Regions from separate parts of the Ralstonia edaphi genome, predicted to be linked through region 3. Evidence: predicted binding sites of a transcription regulator. Region 3 holds the regulator's gene; each other region holds the start of a gene.
The links. Region 3 encodes FliA, which starts transcription of late flagellar genes. Its sites were predicted from a motif close to CTAAAGTTTNNNNNNNNNNNGCCGNTA; they were not measured.

Region 1 (9,623 bases), on a different contig from region 3:
TCCCGAGCAAGGACGCCAGCAGACGCAGCTTGGGCCGGTTGGCCACCACGGCGGGCAGATTGTGATGCCCATGGTTCCAATACAGCGCCTTGCCGATTTCGATGCCGATGTCGGTGGCCAGACCGGTCACGTGTGTGGTGCGGATTTCCGCCTTCGAGATCTTGGTGATGATGGCGTTCTGCAGCCCCATCAGGAAGCACAGCAGCGCGACGGTGGCCGGCACGAACACGACGCGGTATTGCCCGAGCGTTGTGCCCATCAGGCCGAAGAGCAGCAGCAGCGCGGCCTCCAGCATGAGCGGCAGCGCGAATTCGCTCTGCGTGCTGCGGCGGCGCCCCCAGTTGACGAGCACCGCGGTACACGCCGCGCCGCACAGAAACGCCAGCAGCGAAGCAAAACCCGCCAACACAAGGACTACGTCGCCCAGCACGAGGTCGTCGGCGATCGCCGAGACGATGCCGGACATGTGCGAGGTGTATTGCTTGACGGCGAGGAATCCGCCCGCGTTGGCGGCGCCCGCCACAAAGGCCAGTGACTGACCGAGGCGCCGGTTGGCGTCTTCCGAGCGTTCCGGGCTGGTCAGGCGGCGAAGATACTGGATGGGCATGACCAGTCCTGACGGTAGGTGAGCCGACATGATACGCCGCGCCCTCCGACCGCCGGCCCGCGCCGCATCAAGGATTGATGTACTGGAACAGCGACATGCCCTGCATGGCCGTGAACGTCTTCTGCGCGGCCTGCAGCGACACCTGCTGCTGCGAGAACTGCGAGATGGCGCTGGTGTAATCCACCGATTGCAGCTTCGAGATCTGCTCCTTCAACTGCTCGCCGTAGTTCGAGCCGCTGCTGTTGAGCGTGGTGATCTGCGCTTGCTGCGTGCCCACCGTCACCTGCGCTTGCAGGGCGACCTGATAGGCGTTGTCCAGATTGCCCTGCGCCGTCTGCACGGCCTTTTGCAGGTTCGCGACGTCGGTGGCCTGCGTGGCCGCATTGATCGGGGTCGACAGCGCGGTGATCAGGTTCTCGTACGTCTTGAAGATGCTCTGGTTGGCGTTCGGGTTGGACGGATCCTTGTTGGGGATGCGTACGAACACCGAATCGCCCGACACCGAATTCGGCATCGAAATGTTCTGCGAAACCTGCACCACCGGCGGCTGGCCGCTGCCGACGTACTGCACCGAACCGCTGGTGCTGGTGAACGGATCGGTCGTGCCGTTGGCGCCGCCAAACAGGGCCACGCCCGAAGCATCGCGCTGGTTGGCGGTCGACAGCAGCTGCTGATACTGCTGCTTGACCTGCGCCAGCACGCCAATGCGCTGCGAATCCGTCATCAGCGAGGTGTTGGCGCCCACCAACGTCTGCTTGCCCTGCTGCAGCGTGGTCACGAGGTTGGTCAGGGCTGAAGACACGCTGGTCAGGCGCGCGTCTGTGGTGTCGCGGTTGGCTTGGTATTGGTCGTTGGCGTCCTGCGTCTGTTGCAGTTGCGCCATCTGGCCAAACGCGCTGGGGTTGTCGCCCGCGCTGTTGAGCGCGATGCCGCTCGCAATCTGCTGCTGCAATGTGAGCAGGTTCGATTGCGTGTTCTGCATCGAAGCGGAAGACGCGGCAAAGAATTGGGCGCTACTGACTCGCATGATCGGTCCGGACGAAGGGCTTTAGGACGTTATCGGCAGGCGGGACGTTTTCTTCAGTCGCCCGATCAGCCGGCAATCGACAGCAGGCTGTCGAACAGCGAATTGGCCGTCTGCATCACCTTGGCGGAGGCCTGGTAGGCCTGCTGGTACTTCATCAGGTTCATCGCCTCGTCATCGAGGTTCACGCCCGACACCGACTGCTGCTGTTGCGTGGAACTGGCCAGCAGCGCCTTCTGCGAGGTCAGGTTGGTGCTGGCGCGGTTGGCCTGCACACCCACCTGGGTGACGAGGTTGTTCCACGCCGAGCCGATCGAGGTCGTGCCGCCGTCCAGCAGATTGCTGTTGCGCAGCTTGGCCAGCGCGCTGGCGTTGCCGTTGTCGGTGCTGTTGGCGGTGTTGGCCGAAATGGTGAACGTGTCACCGTTGCCGGGCGAACCCGAGAGCGTCATCTGCACGCCGTTGAAGGCGTACGTCGCGCCCTGCGTGTACGGCGCCGTGCCGCCCGTGTACGTGGTCGACGTGCCGCCCACCGTCACGGTGACGCTGCCCGGGAACCCCGACAGCGAGCCGCCGACGGCCGAGCTGTACGTCAGGTTGATCGGCGAGGTGAGCGGCGAGCCGGCATACGTGCTGTCCACGCCCAGCGACGACACCGTGGCGCTGCCCGTGTTGTTGCTGCCCTGGTTGAGCACCACGGGCGAGGCCGCGGCCACGTTGTGATAGTCGGTGGTGAGCGTCTGCATGGTGGCGGCCGCGTTGGCGGTCGGGCGCACCAGGAAGGAGTCACCGCTGTTCATCGTGCCCGACAGGTTGAGCGTGACGCCGTCGATCGTGGTCGGCCAGCTCGTCACCGTCACGGAGGCGGAGCCGTCCGGATAGTGCGAAACGGTGTAGGCGCCGCCCTGGTACTTGACCTGGTAGTCGTAGCCCTGCCCCGCATTGGCGTTGGTGATGCTGGCTGTCAGCGAGCCGGTGCCGGTGTTGTTCGTGCTGGGCGCGACGCTCGGGCTGGCCACGGAGAAGAGATCCGTGCCCATCTTGCCGTTGGCATCCATGCCGAGCTTGTTCTGCGCATTCACGTCGGCCGCCACGGCCGTGGCCAGGCGGCCCAGGCTGTTCTGGGCCGGGATGAGCGTGTTGTTGCGGAAGTCCATCAGGCCGCCCAGCGCACCGCCGCCGAGCTGGCTGTCGTCAATGTTGACCGTGCCGCCCGGGCTCTTGTAGCCGACCGACAGTTGCGTCGGGTCGTACTGCGACGGCACTGCCGTCAGCTGGTAGCTCTGGTTGCCTTGCACCAGCGCCTGGCCGTTGCCTACATAGATGTTGAACTGGCCGTCGCCGGTCTGCACCACGCTCGCCTTGATCGACTGATTGAGCGTCTGGACGAGCTGGTCGCGCTGGTCACGCAGGTCGTTGGCCGGCTGGCCGGTCGACGCTTCCGCCTTGGAAATCTGGTCGTTCAACGAGGCGATCTGCTGCGCGGTGCCGTTGACCGAGCTGATCTGCGTCTGCACCTGCGTGTTGACCTGGTTGTTGAGCGAACTCAGCTGCCCCGCGATCGAATTGAAGCGGCTTTGCAGGCCCGCCGCAGCGTTCAGGAAAACCTGGCGCGCGGTGGTGTCCGACGGCTTGGAGGCCAGGCCATCGGCGGCGTTGAAGAAGCTGGTGAGCGACGAGCTCAGACCGCTGTTGCTGTCCGACAGATACTTGCTCAGGCCCGACACCAGGCTGTTGAGCTGGTCTGCCGCGCTGGTCGAAGCCTGGCCGCTCTGCACCTGCGCCGTCAGGAACTGGTCGTAGATACGCTTGACGGTCGTGACGTTGGCGCCCTGGCCGAGATAGCCCACGCCGGCGTACAGCGGAATGTTTTCCGTCTGTACGGCTTCCTGGCGCGAATAGCCGGGCGTGCTGGCGTTGGCAATGTTGTTGCCGGTCACTTGCAGGTTGATATCGGCAACCCGCAGGCCGGACGCGCCAATATTCAGAAGGGAGCTGCTCATAGTTGTCTCGGTGCGGGCAGCACGAAGCCGCCGAAATAAGCTCTAGAAACAACATCGGCCGACTCAGAACAAACTTGAGCCGGCCGTCGTCGTCAAAATATGCTTTTTACGTCACTCAAACGATCTGCTTGAGCACCGCCATGATCTTGTGGGCGTAGTTCGGATCGGTGGCGTAGCCCGCGCGCTGCAAACCCTTGGCGAACGATGCCGCGTCGTTGCCGTTGCCGGCTGCCACGACATTGCTGTAGCGCGGGTTGTTGGCCAGCAGGTTGGCGTAGTCCTTGAACGCCTCGGCGTACGAGCTGTAGGCGCGGAATTTCTCCTGCACCTTGTGGGCGACGCCGCCGATGTATTCGGTGGTCGTCACCGTGGCGGTCTTGCCGGACCACGAGCTGCCGGCCTTGATGCCGAACAGGTTGTGCGTGTTCGAGCCATCTTTTGCCTTGATCTCGCGGCGGCCCCAGCCGGACTCCAGCGCGGCATGGCCGATCATGAAGTTGGCCGGAATGCCGGTTTCCTGCGCGGCCTGCGATGCATGGCCGATCAGCTTGTTGTAGAAGCTGCTCATGCGCTCGCCGCGCGGCTCCGATGCCACCGTCGACAAGTCGACCTCGGGCGGCGCGCTCGGGGTCTGCGCCTGGGCATCCGCCTGCTTGCGCAGCGCGGCCAGTGCACGTTGCACGCGCTCCTCCAGGCCCGGGCGTGGCACGGTGCTGATGCCCGAGCCGTCGTCTTCCGTTCCCGGCGCAACCGCTGCGGCCATGCTGTTGAGCGACGAACGGGCGATGGCCTTGGCGGCATCGTTCGTGGCACCGGCGGCGCCCGGCAGCGCGGTATTCGTAGCCGTCGTGTTGGACAGCGCGGTATTCACCTTGCCACCCGCATCCGGGTTCACATGGTTGGCCTGACGCAGCATCTGCTTCAGGAGCTGGTCTGCCACGCCCACGCCGCGCGAGGCCATCGTCTGCGAAAGCTGCTGGTCGAGCATCGACGTGTACATCTTGCTCGACGACGAATCGAGCGGCCCGTTCTGCGGCGATGCATCGCGCATCTGCTTGAGCATCATGTTCACGAAGATCGCGTCGAACTGTTTGGCGACGGTCTTGGCGGCGCCGGTCGGGTCCGTACGCGCCGTTTGCTTGAGCGACTCGAACCCTCGGGAATCGAGCGCCAGGCGGCTGGTGAGGTCGGTTTGGTTCATCGTGGCCTCCGCAGCGTCAGATGATTTCCAGGTCGGCGCGCAGCGCGTTGGCCGCCTTCATCGCCTGCAGGATCGAGATCAGGTCTTGCGGGTTGGCGCCAATCGCGTTGATGGCCTTGACCACGTCCGCCAGGTTGGTGCCGCCCTTCACGTTGATGAGGCTGCCGCCTTGCTGCTTGACCTCGATATTCGAGCGCGCTGCGGCGACCGTCTGCCCTTGCGAGAACGGCGCCGGCTGGCTCACGACCGGGTCTGTGCTGATCGTGACCGACAGGCTGCCGTGTGCCACCGCGCACGGCTCGAGCTTGACGAGCTGGTTCATCACCACCGAGCCCGTGCGGGCGTTGACCACCACGCGTGCCGCGGCAAGCGCCGGCGTCACGTCGATGTTCTGCAGCTTGGCCAGGAAGCCGACGCGATCCGACGCCAGGGCCGGCGCGCGCACGTTGATCGTGCGGCCGTCCGCGGCTTGCGCCGTATCCATGCCGAACTGCTTGTTGATGGCGGTGACGATGTTCTGCACGGTGCCGAAATCTGTGGTGCCCGTATCGAGCTGGATGCTGCCCGCCTCGCCCACCGTGGCCTGCACGGCACGCTCCACCGTCGCACCATTGGCGATACGGCCGGCGCCGAGCTGGTTGATCTGCACCTTGCTCCCATTGGCCGATGCACCTGCACCGCCAATCACCACGTTGCCCTGCGCCAATGCGTAGAGCTGGCCGTCCACACCCTTGAGCGGCGTAAGCAGCAGCGTGCCGCCGCGCAGGCTCTTGGCGTTACCGATGGACGACACCGTCACGTCGATGGTCTGGCCCGGCCGCACAAAGGCGGGCAGCGTGGCCGTTACCACCACCGCGGCGGTGTTCTTGAGCTGGATGCTCGCGCCGGCCGGCACGTTGATGCCGAACTGCGTGAGCATGTTGTTGAAGCTCTGGACCGTGAACGGCGTCTGCGTGGTCTGGTCGCCGCTGCCGTCCAGGCCGACGACGAGGCCATAGCCGATCAGCGCGTTGTCGCGCACGCCGGCAACGGTCGTCAGATCCTTGATGCGGTCTGCGTGTGCCGTGGTCGGAACAACCGCTGAAATTGCGCTCAGTGCCACCAGGGCCGCGCCGATGATTCGATGCAAAGTCATGGCAGATCCCTCAGAACGGTGACACGGTCAGGAAGAACCGCGACAGCCAGCCCATCTGCTGCGCTTCGGCCACGTAGCCCGTGCCGCGGTATTCCATGCGTGCGTCCGCCACCTGGGTGGACAGCACGGTGTTTTGATTGTTGACGGTGGTCGGGTTGACCACGCCAGAGAACTTGATCGACTCGGTGCCTTGGCCCACGGCCATCTGCTTCTCGCCGCTCACCACCAGGTTGCCGTTACCGAGCACCTCCACCACCGTCACCGTAATCGTGGCCGTGAAGTTGTTCTGCGCACCGTTGGCGCCCTTGCTGTCGAACTTGTTGGCGTCGCTGGCCGACACGCCCAGCAAAGACAGCACGCCCGGGTTCATGCCGGCAAACGTCGGCACTGAAGCGCTCATGCTGCCCGTGCGGTTGACGCTGCCGGACGTCTGCTTGCTGGCGGCCGTGTTTTCGGTGATGACGATGGTGATCGTGTCGCCCACCATGTGCGCGCGGCGGTCTTCGAACATGCCGCGAAAACCACCGCTGCCCGATGCCACTTCCTGGTAAATCGCCCCGTTCTGGCGCGGCGCCATCACCGGCATCGGCGGGCGCGCGGTTGTCGGACCCTGCACGATCGGGGCCGGCGGCGGCAGCATGCCGCACGCCGTAGCGAGCAAGGCGGCCGTGCCGAGCACGGCCAATCGAACGATACGCACGGCGCGGCCGCTGTGCGTGAGCGAGTAAACCGGGGGGGTATGCATCGCAAAACTTCCTTAAAAACAACGCCGCCCAGCTTAGAGCTGTGACAGCTTCTCCAGCATCTGGTCCGAGGTCTGGACCGACTTGCTGTTGATCTCGTACGCGCGCTGCGTCTGGATCATGTTGACCATTTCTTCCACCACGTTCACGTTCGACGTTTCAACGTAGTTCTGGTTGAGCGCGCCCACGCCGTTCGAGCCCGGGTTGGCCAGGTTGGCCGTGCCCGACGCTTCGGTTTCGGCGTACAGGTTTTCGCCCATGCTGCGCAGGCCGGCCGGGTTGATGAAGTTCGCCAGCTGGAACGTGCCCACCTGCGTGTTGCTGGCCGTGCCGGGCGTGGTGACCGTCACAACGCCGTCCTTGCCGATCGTCAGGCTGGTGGCGTTCTGCGGCACCGTCACGGCCGGCTGCACCGGGTAGCCGCTGGAAGTCACCAGCTGACCCTGCGCGTTGATCTGGAAGCTGCCGTCACGCGTGTAGGCCAACGTGCCGTCCGGCATCTGCACCTGGAAGAAGCCGTTGCCGTTGATGGCCACGTCGGTCGAGTTGCCGGTCTGCTGCAGGTTGCCCTGCGTGTGCAGACGCTCGGTGGCGACGATGCGCGTACCGGTACCGATCTGCATGCCCGAAGGCAGCGTGGTCTGTTGCGACGATTGCGCACCCGGCTCGCGCACGTTCTGGTACAGCAAGTCTTCGAACACGGCGCGCGAGCGCTTGAAGCCCGTCGTGTTGACGTTCGCCAGGTTGTTCGAGATGACATCCAGCTGCGATTGCTGGGCGTCCATCCCGGTTTTGGAAATCCACAGGGAGCGAATCATGTTCGAGTCCTTGGTTGATTCAATTCAATGCGCCGGCCGTTCAGGCGTGGCGCAGCAGTTCATTGGCCGACTGGGCGTTCGTGTCGCTCGTGTGCAGCGACTTCATCTGCATTTCCAGTTGGCGCGAGATTTCGATCATGTTGACCAACGAGTCGGTCAGGTTGACGTTGCTGCCCTCCAGCGCCCCACCGGTGATGCGGACTTTCTCATCCACGTCGGCGTCCTGGCCGTCGCGCTGGCGGAACAGGCCGTCGGCGCCGCGGTCGATGTTCGACGGGTCGATGCTCACCAGCTTCAGGCGGCCGAGCGACACCGGCGGCGTACGGCTGTCGGCGCTGATCGCGTTGACCGTACCGTCCTTGGCAAACTGCACCGTGGTGTCGGGCGGCAGCGTGATCGGGCCGCCGTCGCCCAGAACGGGCTGGCCGGAGAGCGTCTGGATCGTGCCGTCCGGGCCGAGCTGGAAGGCGCCGGCGCGGGTGTAAGCCTCACCGCCCTCCGGCGTCTGCACGGCAAAGAAGCCTTGTCCGTCGATGGCCACGTCCAGGCTGCGGCCGGTGGTCTCGATCGGGCCGGGCGCGAGGTCCGTCCCGATGGCCGAGGCCATCACGTAGCTGCGCGTGGGCGAGCCATCGCCTTGCACACCCACCGTATGGAACGCGTCGATCTGCGCCTTGAAGCCGGTGGTGCTGGCGTTGGCGAGGTTGTTGGCGCTGGCAGCCTGTTGGTCGAACAGGTGCTTTACGCCAGTCATCGACACGTAGATCGAGCGGTCCATGCGAGTGTCCTTGGTGTGCGGTCAGTCAGCTTCAGGCAACGACGATTACATCGTCACCAGGGTCTGCAGGATGGTGTCCTGCGTCTTGATGGTCTGCGCGTTGGCTTGATACGAGCGCTGGGCAATGATCATGTTGACCAGCTCGGCAGACAGGTCCACGTTGGATTGCTCCACCGCCGACGACTGCAGCAGGCCGAACGACCCCATGCCCGGCGTGCCCAGGTTCGGGGCGCCCGAGTTGGACGTTTCCACCCACTGGTTGCCGCCGATGTTCTGCAGACCTTCCGGCGCCTTGAAGTTGGCCATGGCGATCTGGCCCAGCGTTGCCGTGCGGCCGTTGGAGTAGCGCGCGGTGACGGTGCCATCGGTACCGACCGCGTAGCTGGCCAGGCGGCCGGTGGCGTAACCGTCTTGCGTCACGCCCGGGGCGGTGTCGTTGTAGCCGCCGCCGTACTGCGTGGTGCCCGTGAAATCCATGGTGGCGATGCTCATGCCGCCAAAGGCCACGTTGACCTTGCTGGGCGACGAGGTGAGCTGGCCGCTGCTGTTGAACGTGAGCGACGTCACGGGGTTGCCGCCCGTCGGGTTGTTGCCGTCCACCTGCGAATACACGTCCCAGCCAGCGGCGGTGCGCACGTAGTAGTTGGTCAGCATGTGGGCCGTGCCCGTGCCGTCGTACACCTGCTCCGAAACGGAGTGGTTGAACGTGGCCGAGTTGGTGGCCGAGAACGGCGTGGTGGTCGGCACCGTAGCCGCGGCATCCAGGTTCACACCGAACGCGGTGTTGGTGGTGGCCAGCGGCGCCAGGTCGTTGACGGGAATCTTCAGGTTGGTCAGCACGGCGGTGTTGACCTTGCCGGTGGAATCCACGCCGTAGCCGGTCAGGTTCTGGCCCGTGGCCGAGATGATGAAACCGTTCTTGTCGGTCTGGAACTGACCGTTACGCGTGTACGACACCTGGCCGCTGGACGCATCCACCATACGGTAGAAGCCCGTGCCGTTGATGGCGATGTCCAGCGGGTTGCCGGTGTTGGTCACATTGCCCTGCGTGAACGACTGCGACACCTTGGTCACGCTCACGCCCTGGCCGATCTGGTTGTCGGATGCACCGACCAGCGAACGTGCGTACACGTCGCCAAATTCGGCGGTCGATTTCTTGTAGCCGACAGTGTTGGCGTTTGCCACGTTGCTGCCGATCACGTCGAGGTTGGCAGCGGCGGCGTCGAGACCGCTCAGGCCTTGCTGGAATCCCATAAAGTTCTCCCGTAGAAGATAAAAGCGCGGGGTCTGCCCGCAGTTGACCGGTGATTACTG
Region 2 (9,623 bases), 490 kb from region 3:
ACCAATATCTCGTGCTGAACGGTCTTCTTTGCCTCTCCAAACGACAGGTTGCATGCGCCGCATAGCGACAGCGTTAGCGTTTTTCGTTGTGGCCCAGCGCCCCGCATCAGCTGCCGACGCCGTTGCGATTTCGCTCGATCAACTCACCAACGCCACAATCGAAATACGGGGCAGCGACATCTACTACGAGTTGCGAGCTCCGGCCGGCATTCGCAACGCAACAATTGCCACTGAAACTGAAAAGGCATCAGGTGAACGCTCCAGAATGGCTCTATCGCGTTAGAGGCGCCAAGCTTGAACCGCTACTCGACATCGATGATGGACCGTCTGGCGTGTTGAAAACTACGTGCAATGGCATGCCGGATCTTATGACGAGTGCGCGCGTCAGCATGGGCGAGCATTACGTGACCTACTACCGCTATGACGGCACGCAGTACCAATCTGCGTATGCCTACACCGCGATGGGCGTTGGCACAGACGGCAACGGCAATGATTTGGTGATTGCGCAGGGTGGGCAAGTTACGCCGGCGGTTTGCCGGTAGATCAAGACTTACGGGAGGGCGCCTTTACCCCCCCGTCCGCTGCTTCTGCAACATCGCCAACTGCGTCGCCAGGTAATTGCTCGTATTGGTCATACTCGCCACCACCTTCGACAGCGCATTGAACTGCGTGTAATACAGCGCCTGCTTGGCATCGAGCTGCTTCTGCATCAGATCAATCTGCTTGCCGAGCGAGGTGATGGAGCTATTGATGGCGTCGGTGGCGTTCTGCACCATGCCGTTGTTCGACAGCAAGTTGCCCGACACGGTATGCAGTTGCGCGGCGTAGCCACGCTGCACGGTGACGGTGCCACGGTCGCCCAACGCACCGCCGGTCACTTGCACCGTCAGGCCATCGATGGCCGATCCACTGGCGCCGTACAGGTTCTGGCCCGAACCCGTTGCGGCCGCGCCGTTGATGGTGCCTTGTACATCCCGTCCGGCCGTGGCCGTTGGGCTGCCGCCCAGCAGCGATGCGGCACCATTCCCCGACACCGACACCGTCGATACCGAGCCGTATTGCTTGTCGGTGAGCGTCAGCACGCCGTTGGCATCGGTGCCGATGGCGACTTCCACCTTGGCTCTCTGCAGGTCGGGCGAGGCGTTGATCTGGCTCTGGATTTGCGCGGCCAGGCTCGACGCGGTGTAGCTGCCGGCCGGCACCTGGATGTTGGTCGTGATGCCGCTGAGCGTGACCGACAGGCTGTCGTTCACGCCGCTCTGGATGGTCGTGTTGGCCGCCGCCGAGCCCTTGAGCGAGCCCTGCGTTGCCAGCTGAGTCACGTTGACGGCATAGCTGCCGGCTTGCGTGGTGGTTGAAAACGACGAGACCTTCAATAGCGAATCCGTCGCCGTGCCCGTGCCGGCAAACAGCGCCGCCACCTGGCTGGGCGATTTCTTAAGCGCCGCCGTGAGCTTCGCGTCGTCAATCGACAGCGTGCCTTCCTTGTCCATCGTCACGCCAATGCTGCCCAGCGACTGGAACGCGCCGTTGCCGATGCCCTGGCCCAGCACGTCGGTCAGCTGGTTGATCATCGCCTTGGTGCTGACATCGCCGGCCAGCGCGCCGTTGTTGGCGGCATTGGCGGTGTCGAACTTGGTCAACGCGTTGAGCTGGATGCGCAGCGCGTTGTACGCCTTGACGAAGTTCAGCACCGACTGGCTGGCCTGGCCGGCGTCGCTGCCGACCGTGACCGTCGTGCTGCCCGTCTTGGCCAGCGTGAACGAGGTTCCGTCTACCACGTCCGTCAGCGTATTGGTGGCGCTTTGCACGCTGATGCCGTTGACGGTGGCCATGGCGTTGCGGCCCGTCGCGACCTCGCTCATGTTCTGCGTGCCGGCCGGATCGTGGCTCAGCAAGGATTGCAGTGTCGAGTCGCCCGAGACGGCAATCTTCATTTCCGAATTGGCGCCGCCCGTGGTGGACGTCAGCACCAGCCGGTAGGGCGAATTGCTGCCGTCGTTGACGATGCTGGCCGAAACGCCCAGGTTGGCGTTGTTGATCGCGTCGCGGATGCCGGCGAGCGTGTTGTTCGACGGGTCGATGGTGATCGAGCCGCCGGCCTGGTTGCCGTTCTGCGTGAAGGTGGCGCCGGTGTACTTGCCGTCGGCAAAGCTGCCGCCCGAGACACTGCCGAATGAAAACGTGAGCGTGGTGGGCGTGCCGCCGCCGATGGGCGTCTTGCTTGACGCCTGCCCGGCTGCCGACAGCACCTGCGCCTGCGCAAGCTGCGTCACGTTGACTTGATACGTGCCGGCCGGCGCCGTGTTGGACAGCGAAGCCGTGAGGATCGACGTATCGTGCCCGCTGGCCTTGTTGCCGGTGAACGTGTCCGGATTGTTCAGGGCCGCCATGGCTGTCTGGAAGGTCGCCAGCGCGCTTTTGAGCGAGCCGACCGCCGACAACTGCGTCTGAAACGCCTTCTGCTGCGTCTGCCGCAGCGTCATACCCTTGCTTTCCGCCTGGATCAGCTTCGTGACAAGGCTGTTGACGTCGATGTTCGTACCGATACCCGGAACGGAGATCGGCGGAATGTAGTTATTGCTCGTGGACGAAGTGGCCATGGTCGGACGCGCGCAAACGCTTTCTTCACAATCTCCACAATGTGACGGCAGCGTTGCGCAGTTCTTTAGGGCAAACCCTGCTCCGGCAGCGATTGGGTTCCGTTTTGCTCAGGAAAGCGAAAGGTTTGCCGGCGCCACATCGGCCTGTGGGGGCAGCGCCGGCGGCTTCCACCAAGCTGGAAACCGCCGCGCGCCACGCTAGACCGTCGCGCCTTCCTTGCTCGGATCGACCTGCTTGCCGCGCGCCAGCACCGGCACCAAGGCCGCGCCGGTATGGCTCGCCGGCACGCGCGTCAACGCCTCCGGCCCGCAAGCCGCGACGATCGTGCCGCCTTCGTCGCCGCCTTCGGGGCCGAGATCGAGAATCCAATCCGCCTCGGCAATCACGTCGAGGTCGTGTTCGATCACGATCACGCTGTGGCCGCCGTCCGCCAGGCGATGCAGCACGCGGATCAGCTTGGCCACGTCGGCCATGTGCAGGCCCACGGTCGGCTCGTCCAAAACGTACAGCGTGTGGGGCGCCTTCTGGCCGCGGCGCGTCACGTCGTCGCGCACCTTGGACAACTCGGTGACAAGCTTGATGCGCTGCGCCTCGCCGCCGGACAGCGTGGGCGACGGCTGGCCCAGCGTCAGGTAGCCGAGGCCGACGTCCTTCATCAACTGCAGCGGGTGGGCGATGCTGTTCATCGCGCCGAAGAACTCGACCGCTTCGTCGATCTCCATGGTCAGCACATCGCCGATGTTCTTGCCGCGCCAGGTGACGGCCAGCGTTTCTGCATTGAAGCGCTGACCGTGGCAGACGTCGCAGCCGACCTTCACGTCGGGCAGGAAGCTCATGGCGATGGTGCGCACGCCCTGGCCTTCACAGGCGGGGCAACGGCCGTCGCCGGTGTTGAACGAGAAGCGCGACGCGGTGTAGCCGCGTGCCCGCGCCTCCAACGTGTCGGCAAAGAGCTTGCGGATGGTGTCCCACACGCCGATGTACGTGGCCGGGCAGGAGCGCGGCGTCTTGCCGATGGGCGTCTGGTCGACCTCAAGCACCCGGTCGATGGTTTCCCAGCCGGTGACGCTGTCACAGCCGTGCCAGTCGTGTTTGACGTCGAGCTTGCGCGGCATCTTGGTGTCAGGCACCTCAGCCTGCGCGGCCTTGCGTGCACGGCGCGTTGCCGGCGAAGACAGCACCGAACGGCCCACTGCATCGAGCAGGTTCGTCATCAACACATCGCGCGCCAGCGTCGATTTGCCCGAGCCCGACACGCCCGTAATCGCCACGAGGCGCGACAGCGGCATCGTCGCGGTCACGTTGCGCAGGTTGTGCAGCTTGGCGCCGTGCACCGTCAGCCACTGCTCGGGCACCGCTTGTGCGCCCGTACGGGGAGCAACCACCTGGCGGCGCGGCTGCAGCGGATGCTCGATCGGCTGCGACAGGAACCGGCCCGTGAGTGAATCCGGCTGCGCGGCCAGATCCTGCACCCCACCTTGCGCGACGAGCGTGCCGCCGCGCTTGCCGGCGCCTGGGCCGATATCGATGATGTGGTCGGCGCGGCGGATGGTGTCTTCGTCATGCTCAACCACCACCAGCGTGTTGCCCTTGTCGCCCAGCTTGCGCAATGCGTCCAGCAGGATCTGGTTGTCGCGCGGATGCAGGCCGATGGTCGGCTCATCCAGCACGTAGCAGACGCCTTGCAGGTTGCTGCCGAGTTGCGCCGCCAGGCGAATACGCTGCGCTTCACCGCCAGACAGGCTCGGTGCGGCGCGGTCCAGGCTCAGGTAGCCCAGGCCGACTTCCTCCAGGAACGACAGGCGGCTGTGAATCTCGGCCACCACGTCGCGGGCGATGTCGGCGTCGCGGCCGGTTAGGTCCAGGCCTTCGACCCAGCGGCGGGTCTGGCTGACCGTCCACTGCGCAATGTCGACGATGGGCTTGTCGGCAAAGGTCACCGCGCGCGCCGTCGGGTTCAGGCGTGTGCCGTGGCAGTCCGGGCAGGGCAGGTCGGTCATGCCTTCCGGATCGACTTCCTCCGACGGCAGCGTCTGCTCGCGGCCGCGATCGTCTCCGCCGAGGACGGTGTCGTCAAACGCGGCACGCTGCTCGCGCGTGAGCGCCAACCCGGTGCCGACGCAGCTCGGACACCAGCCGTGCTTGCTGTTGTACGAGAACATGCGCGGATCCAGCTCGGGGTAGCTGGTGCCGCAGGTCGAGCACGCCCGCTTGGTCGAAAACACCTTCACATTGCCGACATGCGCCGTACCGCCGTTGTGCATGGCGTGCTGCAGGCCGTCGAGCGGCGCGAGCACGTGCATGATGCCCTTGCCGTATTCCAGCGCCTGCTCCAGCAGCGCACGCAGCGCGGCTTCGTTTTCCGGCGAGACAACAAGGTCGCCCACCGGCAGTTCCAGCGTGTGCTCGCGGAAGCGGTCCAGGCGCGGCCATGGGTCGACGCTCAGGAATTCGCCGTCGACGCGCAGATGCGTATAGCCGCGCGCCTTGGCCCATTTGGCCAGGTCGGTGTAGACGCCCTTGCGGTTCACGACCAGCGGCGCGAGCAGGCCGATGTGCTGACCGCGATGGTCGCGCATGAGCTGGGCAAAGATCGCCTCCGGGCTTTGCGCCGACACCGGCGTGCCGTCGTGGATGCAGTGCTGCACGCCCAGCTTCACGTACAGCAGGCGCAGGAAGTGCCACACCTCGGACGTCGTCGCCACCGTGCTCTTGCGGCCGCCGCGCGACAGGCGCTGCTCGATGGCCACGGTGGGCGGAATGCCGTACACGGCATCGACTTCCGGCCGCCCCGCGGGCTGCACGATCGAACGTGCATACGCGTTGAGCGATTCAAGATAGCGCCGCTGCCCTTCGTGGAAGAGGATGTCGAACGCCAGCGTCGACTTGCCTGAACCCGACACGCCCGTCACCACGTTGAACTTGCCGTGCGGAATATCGACGTTCAGGCCCTTGAGGTTGTGCTCGTGTGCGTGGACGATGCGCACGACGTTTTCGCCCTGGACTTCCGCCAGCGCCGCACGCTTGGCGCGGCGGTCGGCCAGTGCTGTCTGCAGCGGTACGCCTTCGATGGCTTCCGGCTGGCCGACGCTGGCTTCGTATTGTTTGAGCGCGGCGCCGGTGTGCGATGCAGCGCAGCCTTTGACCTGCGCAGGTGTGCCGGCGCAGACCAGCAGGCCGCCGGCGTCGCCGCCTTCGGGGCCGAGGTCGATGATCCAATCCGCCGCGCGCACCACGTCGAGGTTGTGTTCGATCACGATCAGCGAATGCCCGGCGTCGAGCAGCTTGCCGAACGCGCGCATCAGCTTGGCGATGTCGTCAAAGTGCAGACCGGTGGTCGGCTCGTCGAACATGAACAGGCGGCCTGCGTTGGCCGGCACGTCCTGCTTCACGCGCTTGCGCGCCGCGGCCTGGGCGGCCTGTGCGGCTTCGGCCAGGAAGCCCGCCAGCTTCAGGCGTTGCGCCTCGCCGCCGGAGAGCGTCGGCACCGGCTGGCCAAGCTTCACGTATTCCAGGCCCACGTCGACGATCGGTTGCAGCACGCGCAGCACGTCGGCGTCATCGGCGAACACGCTGGCGGCTTCGCTCACCGTCAGTTCCAGCACATCGGCCACCGACAATGCGCGGCCGGCGCGCGGCAGCTTCACTTCCAGGATTTCGGCGCGATAGCGCGTGCCGTCGCAATCCGGGCAGCGCAGGTAGATGTCGGACAGGAACTGCATCTCGACGTGCTCGAAACCCGAGCCGCCGCAGGTCGGGCAACGGCCGTCGCCCGAGTTGAAGCTGAACGTGCCCGCCGTGTAGCCGCGCTGCAGCGCCATCGGCGCCTTGGCGAACAGCTTGCGGATTTCATCGAACGCGCCAACGTAGCTGGCCGGGTTCGAACGCGCGGTCTTGCCGATCGGGGACTGGTCGACGAACACCACGTCGCTGACCTGATCAGCACCGCGTAGTGCGCGGAATGCGCCGGGCGATTCGGTTGCCTTGCCGAAGTGCCGTGCCAGCGCGGGGTGCAGCACATCCTGGATCAAGGTCGATTTGCCCGAGCCCGACACGCCGGTCACGCACACCAGGCGCTGCAGCGGAATTTCGACCGTGACATCGCGCAGGTTGTGTTCCGCCGCGCCTTCGAGCACCAGCTGCGGCGTGGCGTCATTGACGGGGCGCGCTTGCCAGTCGGTCGCATCGGCCACGCGGCGCTGGCCCGACAGATACGCGCCCGTGAGTGTGTCCGCCTGGCGGATCGACGTCGGCGTACCGTCGAAGACGATGTTGCCGCCACGCTCGCCCGGGCCGGGACCCATGTCGATCAGGCGGTCGGCTGCCAACATCACCGAAGGATCGTGCTCGACCACCACCAGCGTGTTGCCGGCGTCGCGCAGGCGGTGCATGGCTTGGACAATCCGGTCCAGATCGCGTGGGTGCAGGCCGATGCTCGGTTCATCCAGCACGAAGAGCGTATTGACGAGCGACGTGCCGAGCGCCGTCGTCAGGTTGATCCGCTGCACTTCGCCGCCCGAGAGGGTGCGGCTCTGGCGATCCAGCGTCAGGTAGCCGATACCGACGTCGCACAGATACGCCAGGCGCGTGCGCACCTCGTCCAGCAGCAGCTTGAGCGCGTCGTCGAGCAGGGTGGAGGGCAGCGTCAGCTCATCGAAGAAACGGCGGATGCGCTCGATCGGCAGCAGCATCAGGTCGTGCACGGTCAGCCCGGGCACGGCTTCGAGCTGGGCGCGGTTCCAGGCCACGCCGCGCGGCATGAAGCGGTGTTCGGGCGCCAGCACGGCATCTGCGTTTTCCTTGGTGCCGAGGCGCCATTGCATCGACTCGGTTTTCAGTCGTGCACCGCCGCAGGTCTCACACGTCGTGTAGCTGCGGTACTTGGAGAGCAGCACGCGGATGTGCATCTTGTACGCCTTCGACTCCAGGTAGTCGAAGAAGCGGCGCACGCCGTACCACTGCTTGTTCCAGCCGCCACGCTTGAAAGCCGGGTCGCCATTGATGACCCAGTTGCGCTGGGCTTCGGTCATCTCCGCCCACGGCGTGCCGCGCGGGATGTCGGCTGCGGCGGCGTAGCGCATCAGATCGTCCTGACACTCCTTCCAGGCAGGCGTCTGCATCGGCTTGATGGCGCCGTCGCGCAGGGTCTTGCGCTCGTCCGGAATCACCAGCCCCAGATCGACGCCGATGACGCGGCCGAAACCGCGGCAGGCATCGCACGCGCCGTAAGCGGAATTGAACGAGAAGAGCGCGGGTTGCGGGTCTGCGTAACGCAGGTCGCTTTCGGGGCAGTGCAGGCCGGTGGAAAAGCGCCAGATCGTGGGCTCCGCACCTTCCTCTGCAGGCAAAACGTAGACGCTGACACGTCCGCCACCGCGCTTGAGCGACGACTCGATGGCCTCCAGCGCGCGGGCACGCTCGGTGCCCTGCAGGCGGAAGCGGTCGGCCACCACGTCCAGCAGCTTGCGCTTGCCCGTGGACGACTCGACCACGCGCTCGGCCTGCACGCGCGTATAGCCGCTGACCGACAACCACTGCGTGACTTCTTCGGGGCTCGTATTGGCGGGCAGCTCGACGGGAAACGTCACCACCAGGCGCGGATCGCCCTCGCGCGTGCGCGAGAGCAACTCGTCGTAGATGGTTTCCGGTGTGTCGTGCCGCACCGGCAGCGCCGTGTCGCGGTCGAACAGCTGGGCGGCGCGCGCAAACAGCAGCTTCAGGTGATCGTTCAGCTCCGTCATCGTGCCGACCGTCGAGCGCGAACTGCGCACCGGGTTGGTCTGGTCGATGGCGATGGCGGGCGGCACGCCTTCGACGTGCTCGACCTGCGGCCGGTCCATGCGGTCGAGGAACTGGCGCGCGTAGGCGCTGAAGGTCTCGACGTAGCGGCGCTGGCCTTCGGCGTAGAGCGTGTCGAAAACGAGGCTGGACTTGCCGGACCCCGACGGGCCGGTCACGACGGTCATTTCGCCCGTGCGCAGGTCCAGATCGAGGTTCTTGAGATTGTGCTGACGGGCTCCGCGCAGGCGAATGACACCGGAGGACATGGAGGGCGTTCCTTGGAGCTTGGAGGTAAGGGGGAATGCCGGCGCGGTTGAACCATTGGCAGCTGCGCCGGCAATCAGAATTCGAGCCGTAAACTGTAGCGGATTATGAAGATCCGGTTCGTCTACGAAACGAGTCGCGGGCGGGAGCGTAACGCAGGGCTCCTGACAGCGTTTTGTCAGGAGGTTTCAGCGGAGCAGGAAAAAGAGTGGAGTGACGCTTGTGTCACCCCCGCGGCTGGGCGGTCAGCCTACCTCGCGCCCGTAAGAAGCTTGGTTGGCCGGCAGGTCGAAGCCCGTGGGGCCGGGCTTGCGCGGCACAAAACGATGGTGCTCGACCACGCCACCCTTGACGATGACGACCGTCTCTTCGGGGATCTCGGCCCAGGCGCCAGGCAAGTCGACAAGCGGCTCTGACAGCACAAGAAACGCGCCGTCGCCTGCGTCTTCAATTGCGGCGCTGTCAGGATAGAGCTGGTGCAGATGCTTGAACGATGTGCTGTGAAAGAGGGAGCGCGATTCGCCCTCGCTGGAATAGCGCGCTGCCACGATCTGGACGCCGTCCGTTGCGCAGACCGTCATGTTCAGTGGGTATTCGACGCCGTGGCGGCGGCCGATGTCTTCGATCAGCCCGACCATTTGTTCGAGAGCGCCGCGCGGGTCGCGGTCGAGCCCGAACGACAGCGCCAGGAAAAACATGACTTCGGAGTCGGTCGAACCCTCGATCCAGCGGAACAACTCCGGCGCCACTTCCATCATCAGCGCGCGGCGCAGCATCGGATATTCGCGGATGAGCCCGTTGTGCGCAAAAAGCCACCGGCCGTAGCGGAACGGATGGCAATTGGTCTCTTGTGCCGGGGTGTCGGTGGCCGCTCGCACGTGGGCGATGAACATCGACGAGCGGATGGCGCGGGCGGCTTCACGCAGGTTGGTGTCGTTCCACGCGGGGTGCAGGCAGCGGTATCGGAAGGGCAC
Region 3 (9,623 bases):
GCGATTCGGTGGCGGGTATCGCCATCCTGCTGATCAACATCGTTGGCGGCCTGGCCGTGGGCGTGCTCCAGCACGGCATGGACGTGGGCCACGCCGCCACCAACTACACGCTGCTGACCATCGGCGACGGCCTGGTCGCACAGATTCCGGCGCTGGTGATCTCCACCGCGGCGGGCATCATGGTCAGCCGCGTCTCCACCGACAAGGACGTCGGCCAGCAACTGTCGAGTGAGCTGTTTGCCATGCCGATGGTGCTGATGACGACCGCCGGCGTGCTGGGCCTGCTGGGCCTGGTGCCGGGCATGCCGCACATCCCGTTCGTGCTGTTTGGCGGCGGTCTGGGCTATCTGGGCTGGTACCTCAAGAAGAAGCGCGAAGTGCCCGAGGTCGAGCCCGTGCTGCAGGCGATTGCCCCGGTGGATACGCCCGAGGCGAGCTGGGACGACGTGTCGTGGGTCGACGTGCTGGGCCTGGAAATCGGCTACCGCCTGATCCCGCTGGTCGACAAGAGCCAGGACGGCGAGCTGCTGCGCCGGATCAAGGGCATCCGCAAGAAATTCACGCAGGACATGGGCTTCCTGGCGCCGGTGGTGCATATCCGCGACAACCTGGAGCTGGGCCCGTCGTCGTACCGCATCACGCTCAAGGGTGTGGAAATCGGCCACGGCGAAGTGCAGCAGGGCAAGTTCCTCGCCATCAATCCGGGTGGCCAGGACGGCCTGGGCGGTCATGGCGGCATGGGTGGTCGCCTGGGCACGCAACTGCCCGGCACGCCCACCGTGGACCCGACGTTCGGCCTGCCGGCCATGTGGATCAACGCCGATGTGCGCGATCGTGCGCAGGCCGAGGGCTACACCGTGGTCGATTGCAGCACGGTCATCGCCACCCACGTCAATCAGTTGATTTACACCCATAGCACCGAGCTTCTCGGCCGTTTGGAAGTGCAGCAGTTGCTCGATCATTTGGGCAAGGAAGCACCGAAGCTGGTCGAAGACGTTGTACCGAAGCTGTTGCCCGTCGCGACCGTGCAGAAGGTGCTGCAGAACCTGCTGGACGAAGGCCTGCATATCCGCGACATCCGCACCATCGTCGAGACGCTGGCGGAACACGGAGGCAGGACGCAAGACCCCGCCGAACTCACCGCCGCCGTGCGTGTGGCGCTGGGCCGGGCGATTGCCCAGCAGCTCTTCCCGAACAAGACCGAAATGCAGGTCGTCACGCTTGACCCGAATCTGGAGAACATCTTGCTGCAAAGCGTCGTTGGCTCTAACGCCGGCCCGATCGAACCGCAACTGGCTGACTCGCTCATGCAAGCGGCAGCGGATTCGTCGCGGCAGCACGAACAGATGGGTCAGACGGGCGTCCTGCTCGTACCGCCCGCACTGCGCCCGATGCTTGCACGCCTGTTCAAGCGTGCCGCACCGAACCTGCGCGTGCTGTCGCACGCAGAAATTCCAGATCACCGAACGATTAAGGTTGTCGCCATGCTTGGAGGCCGCGCATGAAAATGCATCGATTTACCGGACTGACGTCGCGTGACGTCTTGCGCAAGGTCCGCGACCAACTGGGCGATGGCGCTCTGATCCTGTCGAACCGCGCCATTCCGGGCGGCATCGAGATCATCGCCGCATGCGACTCGCACGTCGATGCGCTGGTCGACACGCAGTCGTCGGCGCCCAAGACGGCGCAGCGCCGTCCGATGGCACCGGCCCCGATTCCCGAGCCCGCACCGATTGCCGCTGCAACCGCAGCCGTCGTTGCCGCTCAGGCACCCGCTGCAGAGGCCCCGCAGGCCGAGGCCCCGGCACCGAACGCGCTGGCCCGTCTGCGTAACCGCTTCATTGCTTCGCGCCGCGCCCCCGCACAGGAAGACGCACCGGCAGCCCCGGTGGCTCCGGTCGCCCAGGCAGCCAAGCCGGCCGGCCGCACGCTGCAAACGCGCGTGGACGACGACGTGGCCTTTGGCGAAGAAGACGCACTGGCCGCGTCCACCCGCATGCTGGCCGGTCTGTCGCTCGACCGCGCCAATGCCGAGGTGGCCCAGTCCGCAGCGCAGGCCCTGGCCAGCACCGCGCAGTTCATCGCCCGCCGCACCGCGGTGGAAGACGACGAGCCGGAGATGGAATCGACGGCCCGCTTTGCCGCCCGTCGCGACCAGGCGCGTGAACAGGCACGCGAGCAGGATGACCGCCCGGTGTCGCTGCGCAGCTTTGCCGAACGCGTGGAAGCCCAGGCACGCACGCTCCGTGCAGAACAGCAGAAGGCCGAAGCCCCTGTGAAGGCGCGCATCGAAGCGCAAGCCGACGTAGACAAGACGTCCGACATTTTCGTCCGCGTGGAGGACACGATGGCCAAGCCCGAAGCCCCGCGTGACGACGTGAGCCTGCAGCGCTCGGCCATCCAGGCCGACGTGAAGGAAAGCATCCGCGCCGAGACCGACGTGATGACCCGCCGCATGGTCGGCGAGATCGAAACGCTCAAGAGCACGCTGAACGACGCCATGTCGAGCCTCGCCTCGCTGGGCGTGAAGCTGGGCGACCCGGTGCGTACGCGCCTGTTCCAGACCATGCTCAACGCAGGGTTCTCGGCACAGCTCACGCGCTACGTGCTGGAAAACATGCCGCAGCACGACTCGTATGAAGGTGCGCTGGACTTCGTGCAGCGCGCGATTGAAAAGAACCTGACCACCGTGTCGGATGAAAACAGCCTGCTCGACCAGGGCGGCGTGTTTGCCCTGATGGGCCCGACCGGCGTGGGCAAGACCACCACGACCGCCAAGCTGGCCGCGCGCTTCGTGCTGCGCCATGGCGCATCGCGCGTGGCGCTGCTCTCGACCGACAGCTACCGGATCGGTGGCCATGAACAACTGCGCATCTACGGCAAGATCCTGGGCGTCTCGGTGCATGCCGTGAAAGACGCGCAAGACCTGAGCCTGGCGCTGAACGACTTGCGCGAGAAGCACGTGGTGCTGATCGACACCATCGGCATGAGCCAGCGCGACCGCGCCGTGTCCGAACAGATGGCGATGCTGCATGCCGTGGGCCCGTCGATCAAGCGCCTGCTGCTGCTCAACGCTGCCAGCAACGGCAAGACGCTCGATGAAGTGGTGGGTGCCTACCGCGACGCCAACCTGGCCGGCTGCATCCTGACCAAGATCGACGAGGCTGCCTCGGTTGGCCACGCGATGGACGTGATGATCCGCCGCCGCCTGCCGCTGCACTACGTGTCGTACGGCCAGCGTGTGCCGGAAGACATTGCGGTGCCGAACAAGAAGCTGCTGATCCACCGCTCGTTCCGGGCCGGTGCGGAGCAGTCGTCGTTCACGCTGGATTCGGATGAATCGTTGCTCGTGGCGCAAGGCGCGGTGTTACGTAACTCAGGTAACCGCGAACCTGGCCTGGCCGCTTTCGATTTCGCCTGACAAGGGGGCGACCATGACGACGCCATTCGCCAAGGATCAAGCCGCAGGGCTGCGGCGCATGCTCGGTCATGCCGCTGCCCGCCGTGTGCTGGTGATCGGTGCGGAAGAGCAGGTCGATGACTTTGTCGACAACCTGCGCATCGCGCTGTCCGCCATGGGCCGCGACACGGCCGTGGTGAACGCCCAGACCATGCTCGCCATGCCCGGCGTGCTCGAGCAGTACGACGAGACGGCGGACGTGACGCTCGTGGCCGCGCATTTCGGCACCCGGGCGCTGAGCACCGTGGCTGAAGTCTGCGACGACGTGCTGCTGACCTTCTCCGATGGCCCGGAAGGCATCAAGAGCGCGTACACGCTGCTCAAGAAAACCGCCGTGCTGCAAGGCAGCGCCGGCATCCGCACCGTGGTGTGCGGCGCGCATTCGGTGGACTCCGCCGTGCGCGTGTTCGGCAATCTGGCCAACACCGTGGGCCAGTACCTGAACACCCGAATCGATTTCGCCGGCTACCTCCCTGAGGACCGGCACGTAGAACTCGCGCTCTCGCTCGGCAAGCCCGTGGCGAGTGCGTTTCCCGCATCGCCTTCGGCCATGGCCTTCCGCCAGCTTGCCGAAGAAATGTTGAGCTGGGCCAGCGCCGAGGCCCAAGCCGGTGATGGCAGTGCGCCGTCGCGGGTGGTCATGTCGGCGCGGGCACCGGCACAGCCGGCAGATGAATCGGCGCAGGCAACGTCAATGTCGAACTCGACTCCGACGCTGGGCGCCACCGCACGCGCGGCCGAATTGGTTTATTGAGGCGCAGCATGAACGAAGCGTCAAAGGCAGGCATGGATATGTACACCGCAACCGGTCGCAAGACCAAGTCCGACGAGATGGCCACGTACGCACCGCTGGTACGTCGCATTGCCAACCAGATGATGGTGAAGCTGCCGGCCAGCGTTGAGCTGGACGACCTGATCCAAGCCGGCATGATGGGCTTGCTCGATGCGCTGTCGCGCTACGAGGAAACGCAGGGCGTGCAGTTCGAGTTCTACGCGGCCCAGCGTATCCGCGGCGCCATCCTGGACGAACTGCGCGGCTCGGACTGGCTGCCGCGTGGCCTGCGCCGCAATGCGCGCACGATCGAGCAGGCGATCCAGAAACTGCAGCAGCAGAAGGGCCGCGCACCCACCGAAACCGAGATTGCCGCAGCGCTGGGCATGTCGCTGGCCGAATACCAGAAGCAACTGGTCGACCTGCAAGGCAGCCAGCTGCTGTATTACGAAGATTTCGACCGCGAAGACGCCGACGCTTTCATCGAGAACCGCGCACCCGAGAACGACGCCACGCCGCTGGACCAGCTGCTGGACCACGACCTGCGCGAATCGGTTGTGGCCGCCATCGAGGCACTGCCTGAGCGCGAAAAGCTCATGATGAGCCTCTACTACGAGCAGGACCTGAACCTGCGTGAAATCGGCGCCGTGATGGGCGTGTCGGAATCGCGTGTGTGCCAGATCCACAGCCAGGCGATCGCCCGCATCCGCTCGCGCCTGCGCGATCGCGCATGGCTGCCGACGCCGACCTGATCCGATATCAACCGGGCGCCGCTGCCAATGGCGAGCGACGCCGGGTCTGTGCCTGACCTGCCAGTTTCTTACTGCGCGGCCAGCGAGTCATCTCGCGGCCGCGCTTTTTCTTTGGGCACGTCGGTCACGAGCCGCGAGGCGGCAGCATCCCACACGCGGGTCTCGCCATGCTTGAAGAGAACGAAGCGCTCGGCGGGCATGTCGGCCGCCTTCAGCGCGCGGGCGAGATCGGTGATGGGCTGATCCAGCGCTTCGTCCGTGAGCGGGAACGTGCCCCAGTGGATGCCCACGGCCTGCCGGGCGCCGATGTCCTGCATGACCTGCACGGCTTCGGCCGGGTCGATGTGCTGCGCCTTCATGAACCAGCGCGGCTCGTAGGCGCCCACGGCAATGGCTGCCACATCGAAGTGGCCGAAGCGCGCCCCGATGTCGCGCGTGTCTTGCGAATAGCCCAGATCGCCCGAGAACCAGAAGCGCAGGTGCGGATGCAGCAGCGCCCAGCTGCCCCATAGCGTGTGGTTGCGGTCGTACAGGCCGCGTGCGGACCAGTGCTGCACGGCGCAGAAATGCGCGGTGAAGGGGCCGAAGCGGGCCTCGTCGTCCCAGTCGAATGCGCGCACGTTGGGGTTGTCACCGGCAAGGCGTGTGCCGCGCACGTTGCGCGCAAACCAGCGGTCGATGCCCAGCGGCACGAAAAACATCGGGGCGCCGCCGGGCTGGCGCATCAGCGCACGCACGCTGGCGCGGTCGAGGTGGTCGTAATGGTTGTGCGAGATCAGCACCAGGTCGATATGCGGCAACTGCTTGAGCGACAGCCCTGGCGGCTGATGGCGGCGCGGCCCGGCAAACGGCAGCGGCGAGGCGCGCTTGGAGAAGACCGGGTCGGTCAGCACATTCAACCCGTCGATCTGCAGCAGCAGCGTTTCGTGGCCGATCCAGGTGAGCTGCGGAACTTCGGGCGGTTGGTGGATGGCACCGAGGTTGGGCGCGATGCAGGAGAGGTCTTGCGTGGGCGGCTTGGGAAGCTTCAGGCGGCGGCGCTCCCGTTGCCATTGCCAGAAATCGGCGTCAGGGCGTGGGTGCGGATAGCGGTTGCGGAATCCGTCCGGCGTGTGGTGCGGCTTGGCGGGGTTGTAGTCGGGATTCTTCATGGGCGAAGTGTTCCGTGGTGTTTCGCGGCGTTCCGTGTTGGCGGGGCGGTCCGCCTGAAGGGATGCCCTGGTGCCGCATAGCTTACGCAAGTACGGCGTGGACGTCCTGGCGGTGCCGTCGTTATCATCGTCCAGTCGTAGACAGTGCCATGCGTTGAGCGTGTCGTTGCGTCCGGATGGTGGCGCACACAACGCATTCGTGTCTCCCTCCTGTCGCATCCGCCACATTCCACTGCCCCGCGCCCATGGATTCCGCCCCCGCCCGAAGCAATCCACAGCCCGGCCCGCTCTCAGCCGCGCTGTACCGAGACCGCCTGCACGCCAGCAACTGGTTTGGCGGTCTGGGCAAGCCCTTGCAGGAAATCCTCATCGACATGGCGATCGTGCGCAGGCTGGCCGACGGGGAGGTGCTGTTTCGCCGCGGCGACCCGCCCGACGGGCTGTATTGCGTGGTGGAAGGGGGCATTCGGGTGCGTGCCACCACGGCCGATGGCCGCGAGGCGCTGCTGGCCGTGCTGGAGCCCGTGAACTGGTTTGGCGAGATCGGCGTGTTCGACAACCAGGCGCGCACACACGATGCCCGGGGCGAGGGCGATACGGTGCTGCTGCACATGCCGCAAGCCGCGTTGATGGAGCTGCTTGAACGTGCGCCGCAGCACACGCACGCTTTTGCGTTGCTGCTGACGCACAAGCTGCGCCTCGCTTTTTCCGTGCTTGAAGAAACGGCGCTGTTGCCGGCCTCAGTGCGGGTGGCGCGACGCCTGTTGCTGATGGCCGCCGGCTACGGCGACTTGCGCCTCGGCACCCGCCGCGTGCTGCGCGTGCCGCAGGAGCAGCTTGCCTTGCTGCTCGCGCTGTCACGCCAGACCGTCAATCTCGTGCTCAAGGATTTTCAGGCACGCGGCATTCTCAAGGTCGCCTATGGCGAGATCGAACTGCTCGACCTGCCCGGCCTGCGCGACATCGCCAAGGGGTGAGCGCGCGCAGGCCGCGTCCGCTTACCGCCGCAGCAGACCTGCCAGCCCAATCGAAAAGTCCAGGCCCGCCCCGATCGCGCACTGGAACGTCTGCGGCGCCGACACCGCCTGATATGTCAGCGGCGAAAGAAACGAGACGGTTACCGTGGCCTTGTCGTCGGGCGTCACGCGGTACTGCGCGAGTTCCAGCACAGGCGTGCCGTCGGGGCGCAGCGTCAGATGCTGGTTAGAGAAGCCGATGTTGCTGCCTTCCACCTCCAGGAAGTCGCGCACCGCAAAACCACCGTGCACGACCGGCGCGGGTGCCTTGGCGCCGGCGCCTTGTCCATGCGGACATTGCGACGGCGAGAAGACCGCCGTGACCGGAATGCCCGAGAACAACTCTGTACGCAGGACGTCGTAATGCGACACCGCCACACGCGGCGCCACCTGCGCCTGCGCGAGCTGCGGCGCAGTGGTCAACGCCGTCAAGGCGGCGCACATCAGCGCAGTGCGCAGGGCAGGTTGAAGGGAACGGAATGCGTGATGGGTCGACATGGAGCGTGCTCCGTAGTGAAGGGGAATGTGCAGCGTAGGGTCGCGCATGCGCGTGCGCGACTACGCGGGCGCGTAGACGCGGCAACACGCACGCACTCAGCCGGGCCCCGGCGCCTGATGCGCCGGCACGATGATCAGGTTCTGACCGATATGGATCAGATCGGGATTGGCAAGCTGGTTCAGTCGCGCAACCTCGTCGATCACGACCTGCAATTCCCGATACGTCGGGCCGACCACGATCGTGCCGCGGTCCGCCTCGTTGCGCAGGATGCGCGAGAGTGACTCGCCGGCCAGTACGTCGTGTGTGACGGCGGGCACAAGGTGCGTAACGGGTGCCGGCGGCACGACAGGAGGCGGCGGAAGGACCGGCGTATGGGGCGGTGGCTGTGCCGGGCCGGTTTGTTGGGGCGGCTGATTGGGCTGCACGGGTTGTGCTCCCTGCCCCGAGTTGATCCAGGCTGAAATCAGCGCGGTGGTTTCAGCCAAGGCAGTGAGGCCCGCACTGGCGCGGATCACGCCCGGCATGAAGTTCGGCACCACGGCCTTGAGCGTCGACATCAGGTAGATCACCGAACCGCCCACCGATACGGCCCCGGCGACGCTTGGCGGGTGCGTCATCGCCGAAACGATGGTGCCGGTGGAAGACAACGTGTACGCGCCGTGCACAAGCGAGCGGACGACATCGCTGTTGTTGAAGTCGAAGCCGCGGCGGAAGCTGTAGCGCAGCAGGCCGTGATAGAACGCGTTGAGGGTGCTGCCCGCCATCATGGTGATGGCCAGCGCCGGAGGCACAAAGCCTTCGAGCATCATGCCGCCCCACGCACCAACGCCCACCACGCCGCCTACGGTGGATGCAAGGCGCCCAAGTTGGCCCGACCGCACGCCCGAATGCATGAAGTGCATCTGCGATGCGGGCAGCCCGAGGTAACCGTCCACGAGTTGCAAACAGGTGGACGTGACGCGCGCAATGTGGGTATCGCGCTCCTCCTCGCTGAGTCGGGGCTGCGCACCGGGCTTGGCCCGGTCGCGCAGCATGCCGATCGCAGCCAGCGTTTCTTCCATGACCGCGCGGATGTGGGGCAGGCGCTCCGGCGAGACATCACGTGCCTTGGCATAGCGTTCGATGCCTGCGTAATACGCGATGAGCTTGTTTTCGATCATCGCGGTATCGCCGCGCTGGATGCTCGAGCTGAGGATGGCGCGCCATTGCTGGGCCGTGCGACCGAAGGCCGGCAGCGCGCGCGCCAGTGAGGCCGAATCGCGCAAGTCCACCTTGCCCAGGCTGACGAGCAGGGCAGAGAGGGCGGCACCGCCTGCGCCAGCCGCGACCGCCTTGCCGATCTGCAGCAGCGCCCGCTGGTTGAGCGACCCATAGGCGGACGGCGCATCGGTGCGTTGCAGCAGCTTGGTCGGCGCGCGCATCGGGCCGTAGCCGAGCGCGCGCAGCATGGCGTCGGCATCGTCTTCGGCCACGGGAATCGGTGTCAGGTCGCGGTGCTGCTGGTAGCGTGCCGGGTCAAGTTCGGGGTCGGTCATCAAGCCGTCCCAGTCGGTCAGGACGGCATCGTGAGCAGGTTCTGCCGGGGCCACGTAGCGACGCTGCACACCATCGCCGTACTGATCGAGCCAGCGCTGCGCATGGGCGTCCGCACGCGGGTTGGACTGCACGCCGAGTGCATCGCGATGCGAGCGCGCCCATTGGATCGTGCTGTACTTCGCTTGTTCGACCCGATGGGTTGTGTTCTCTGCGAACAGCGCGCGACGCACCTCTTCGAACTTGACTTGCAGGTTGCGCTCGTCAATGACCTCGCGCACCTGATTCATCAGCGGCTCGTAGAGGATCGACATGTCCTCCTTTGTCAGGCGGTTCAACGGCCGTCCGAGCGCAGCATCGAAGTGGATGCGCTTCCAGTTGTCGTTCTCAAGGATCAACTCGGCCGTGGCCCGTGTCAGCTCCTGCGAGCGCGTGTAGTC

Region 1: flgK (flagellar hook-associated protein FlgK) is a predicted target of FliA. The motif match lies at 3,687-3,713, and genes of this name have one in related genera.
Region 2: fliD (flagellar filament capping protein FliD) is a predicted target of FliA. The motif match lies at 2,646-2,672, and genes of this name have one in related genera.

Annotation. Positions count from the first base shown of each region.
Region 1 covers NZ_CATWHI010000004.1:243,237-252,859, forward strand. Annotated here, with positions in the region: gene R2669_RS15975 (YoaK family protein) at 1-607, opposite strand, end outside; gene flgL (flagellar hook-associated protein FlgL) at 675-1,634, opposite strand; gene flgK (flagellar hook-associated protein FlgK) at 1,700-3,634, opposite strand; gene flgJ (flagellar assembly peptidoglycan hydrolase FlgJ) at 3,750-4,835, opposite strand; gene R2669_RS15995 (flagellar basal body P-ring protein FlgI) at 4,852-5,970, opposite strand; gene R2669_RS16000 (flagellar basal body L-ring protein FlgH) at 5,981-6,715, opposite strand; gene flgG (flagellar basal-body rod protein FlgG) at 6,749-7,531, opposite strand; gene flgF (flagellar basal-body rod protein FlgF) at 7,572-8,309, opposite strand; gene flgE (flagellar hook protein FlgE) at 8,355-9,563, opposite strand; gene R2669_RS16020 (flagellar hook assembly protein FlgD) at 9,618-9,623, opposite strand, start outside.
Region 2 covers NZ_CATWHI010000001.1:165,263-174,885, forward strand. Annotated here, with positions in the region: gene R2669_RS00805 (hypothetical protein) at 53-283, shown strand; gene R2669_RS00810 (hypothetical protein) at 357-542, shown strand; gene fliD (flagellar filament capping protein FliD) at 567-2,603, opposite strand; gene uvrA (excinuclease ABC subunit UvrA) at 2,802-8,651, opposite strand; gene R2669_RS00825 (class II glutamine amidotransferase) at 8,895-9,623, opposite strand, start outside.
Region 3 covers NZ_CATWHI010000001.1:655,978-665,600, reverse strand. Annotated here, with positions in the region: gene flhA (flagellar biosynthesis protein FlhA) at 1-1,505, shown strand, start outside; gene flhF (flagellar biosynthesis GTPase FlhF) at 1,502-3,421, shown strand; gene R2669_RS02935 (MinD/ParA family ATP-binding protein) at 3,435-4,214, shown strand; gene R2669_RS02930 (RNA polymerase sigma factor FliA) at 4,223-4,984, shown strand; gene R2669_RS02925 (MBL fold metallo-hydrolase) at 5,053-6,135, opposite strand; gene R2669_RS02920 (Crp/Fnr family transcriptional regulator) at 6,381-7,112, shown strand; gene R2669_RS02915 (VirK family protein) at 7,134-7,649, opposite strand; gene R2669_RS02910 (LysM peptidoglycan-binding domain-containing protein) at 7,746-9,623, opposite strand, start outside.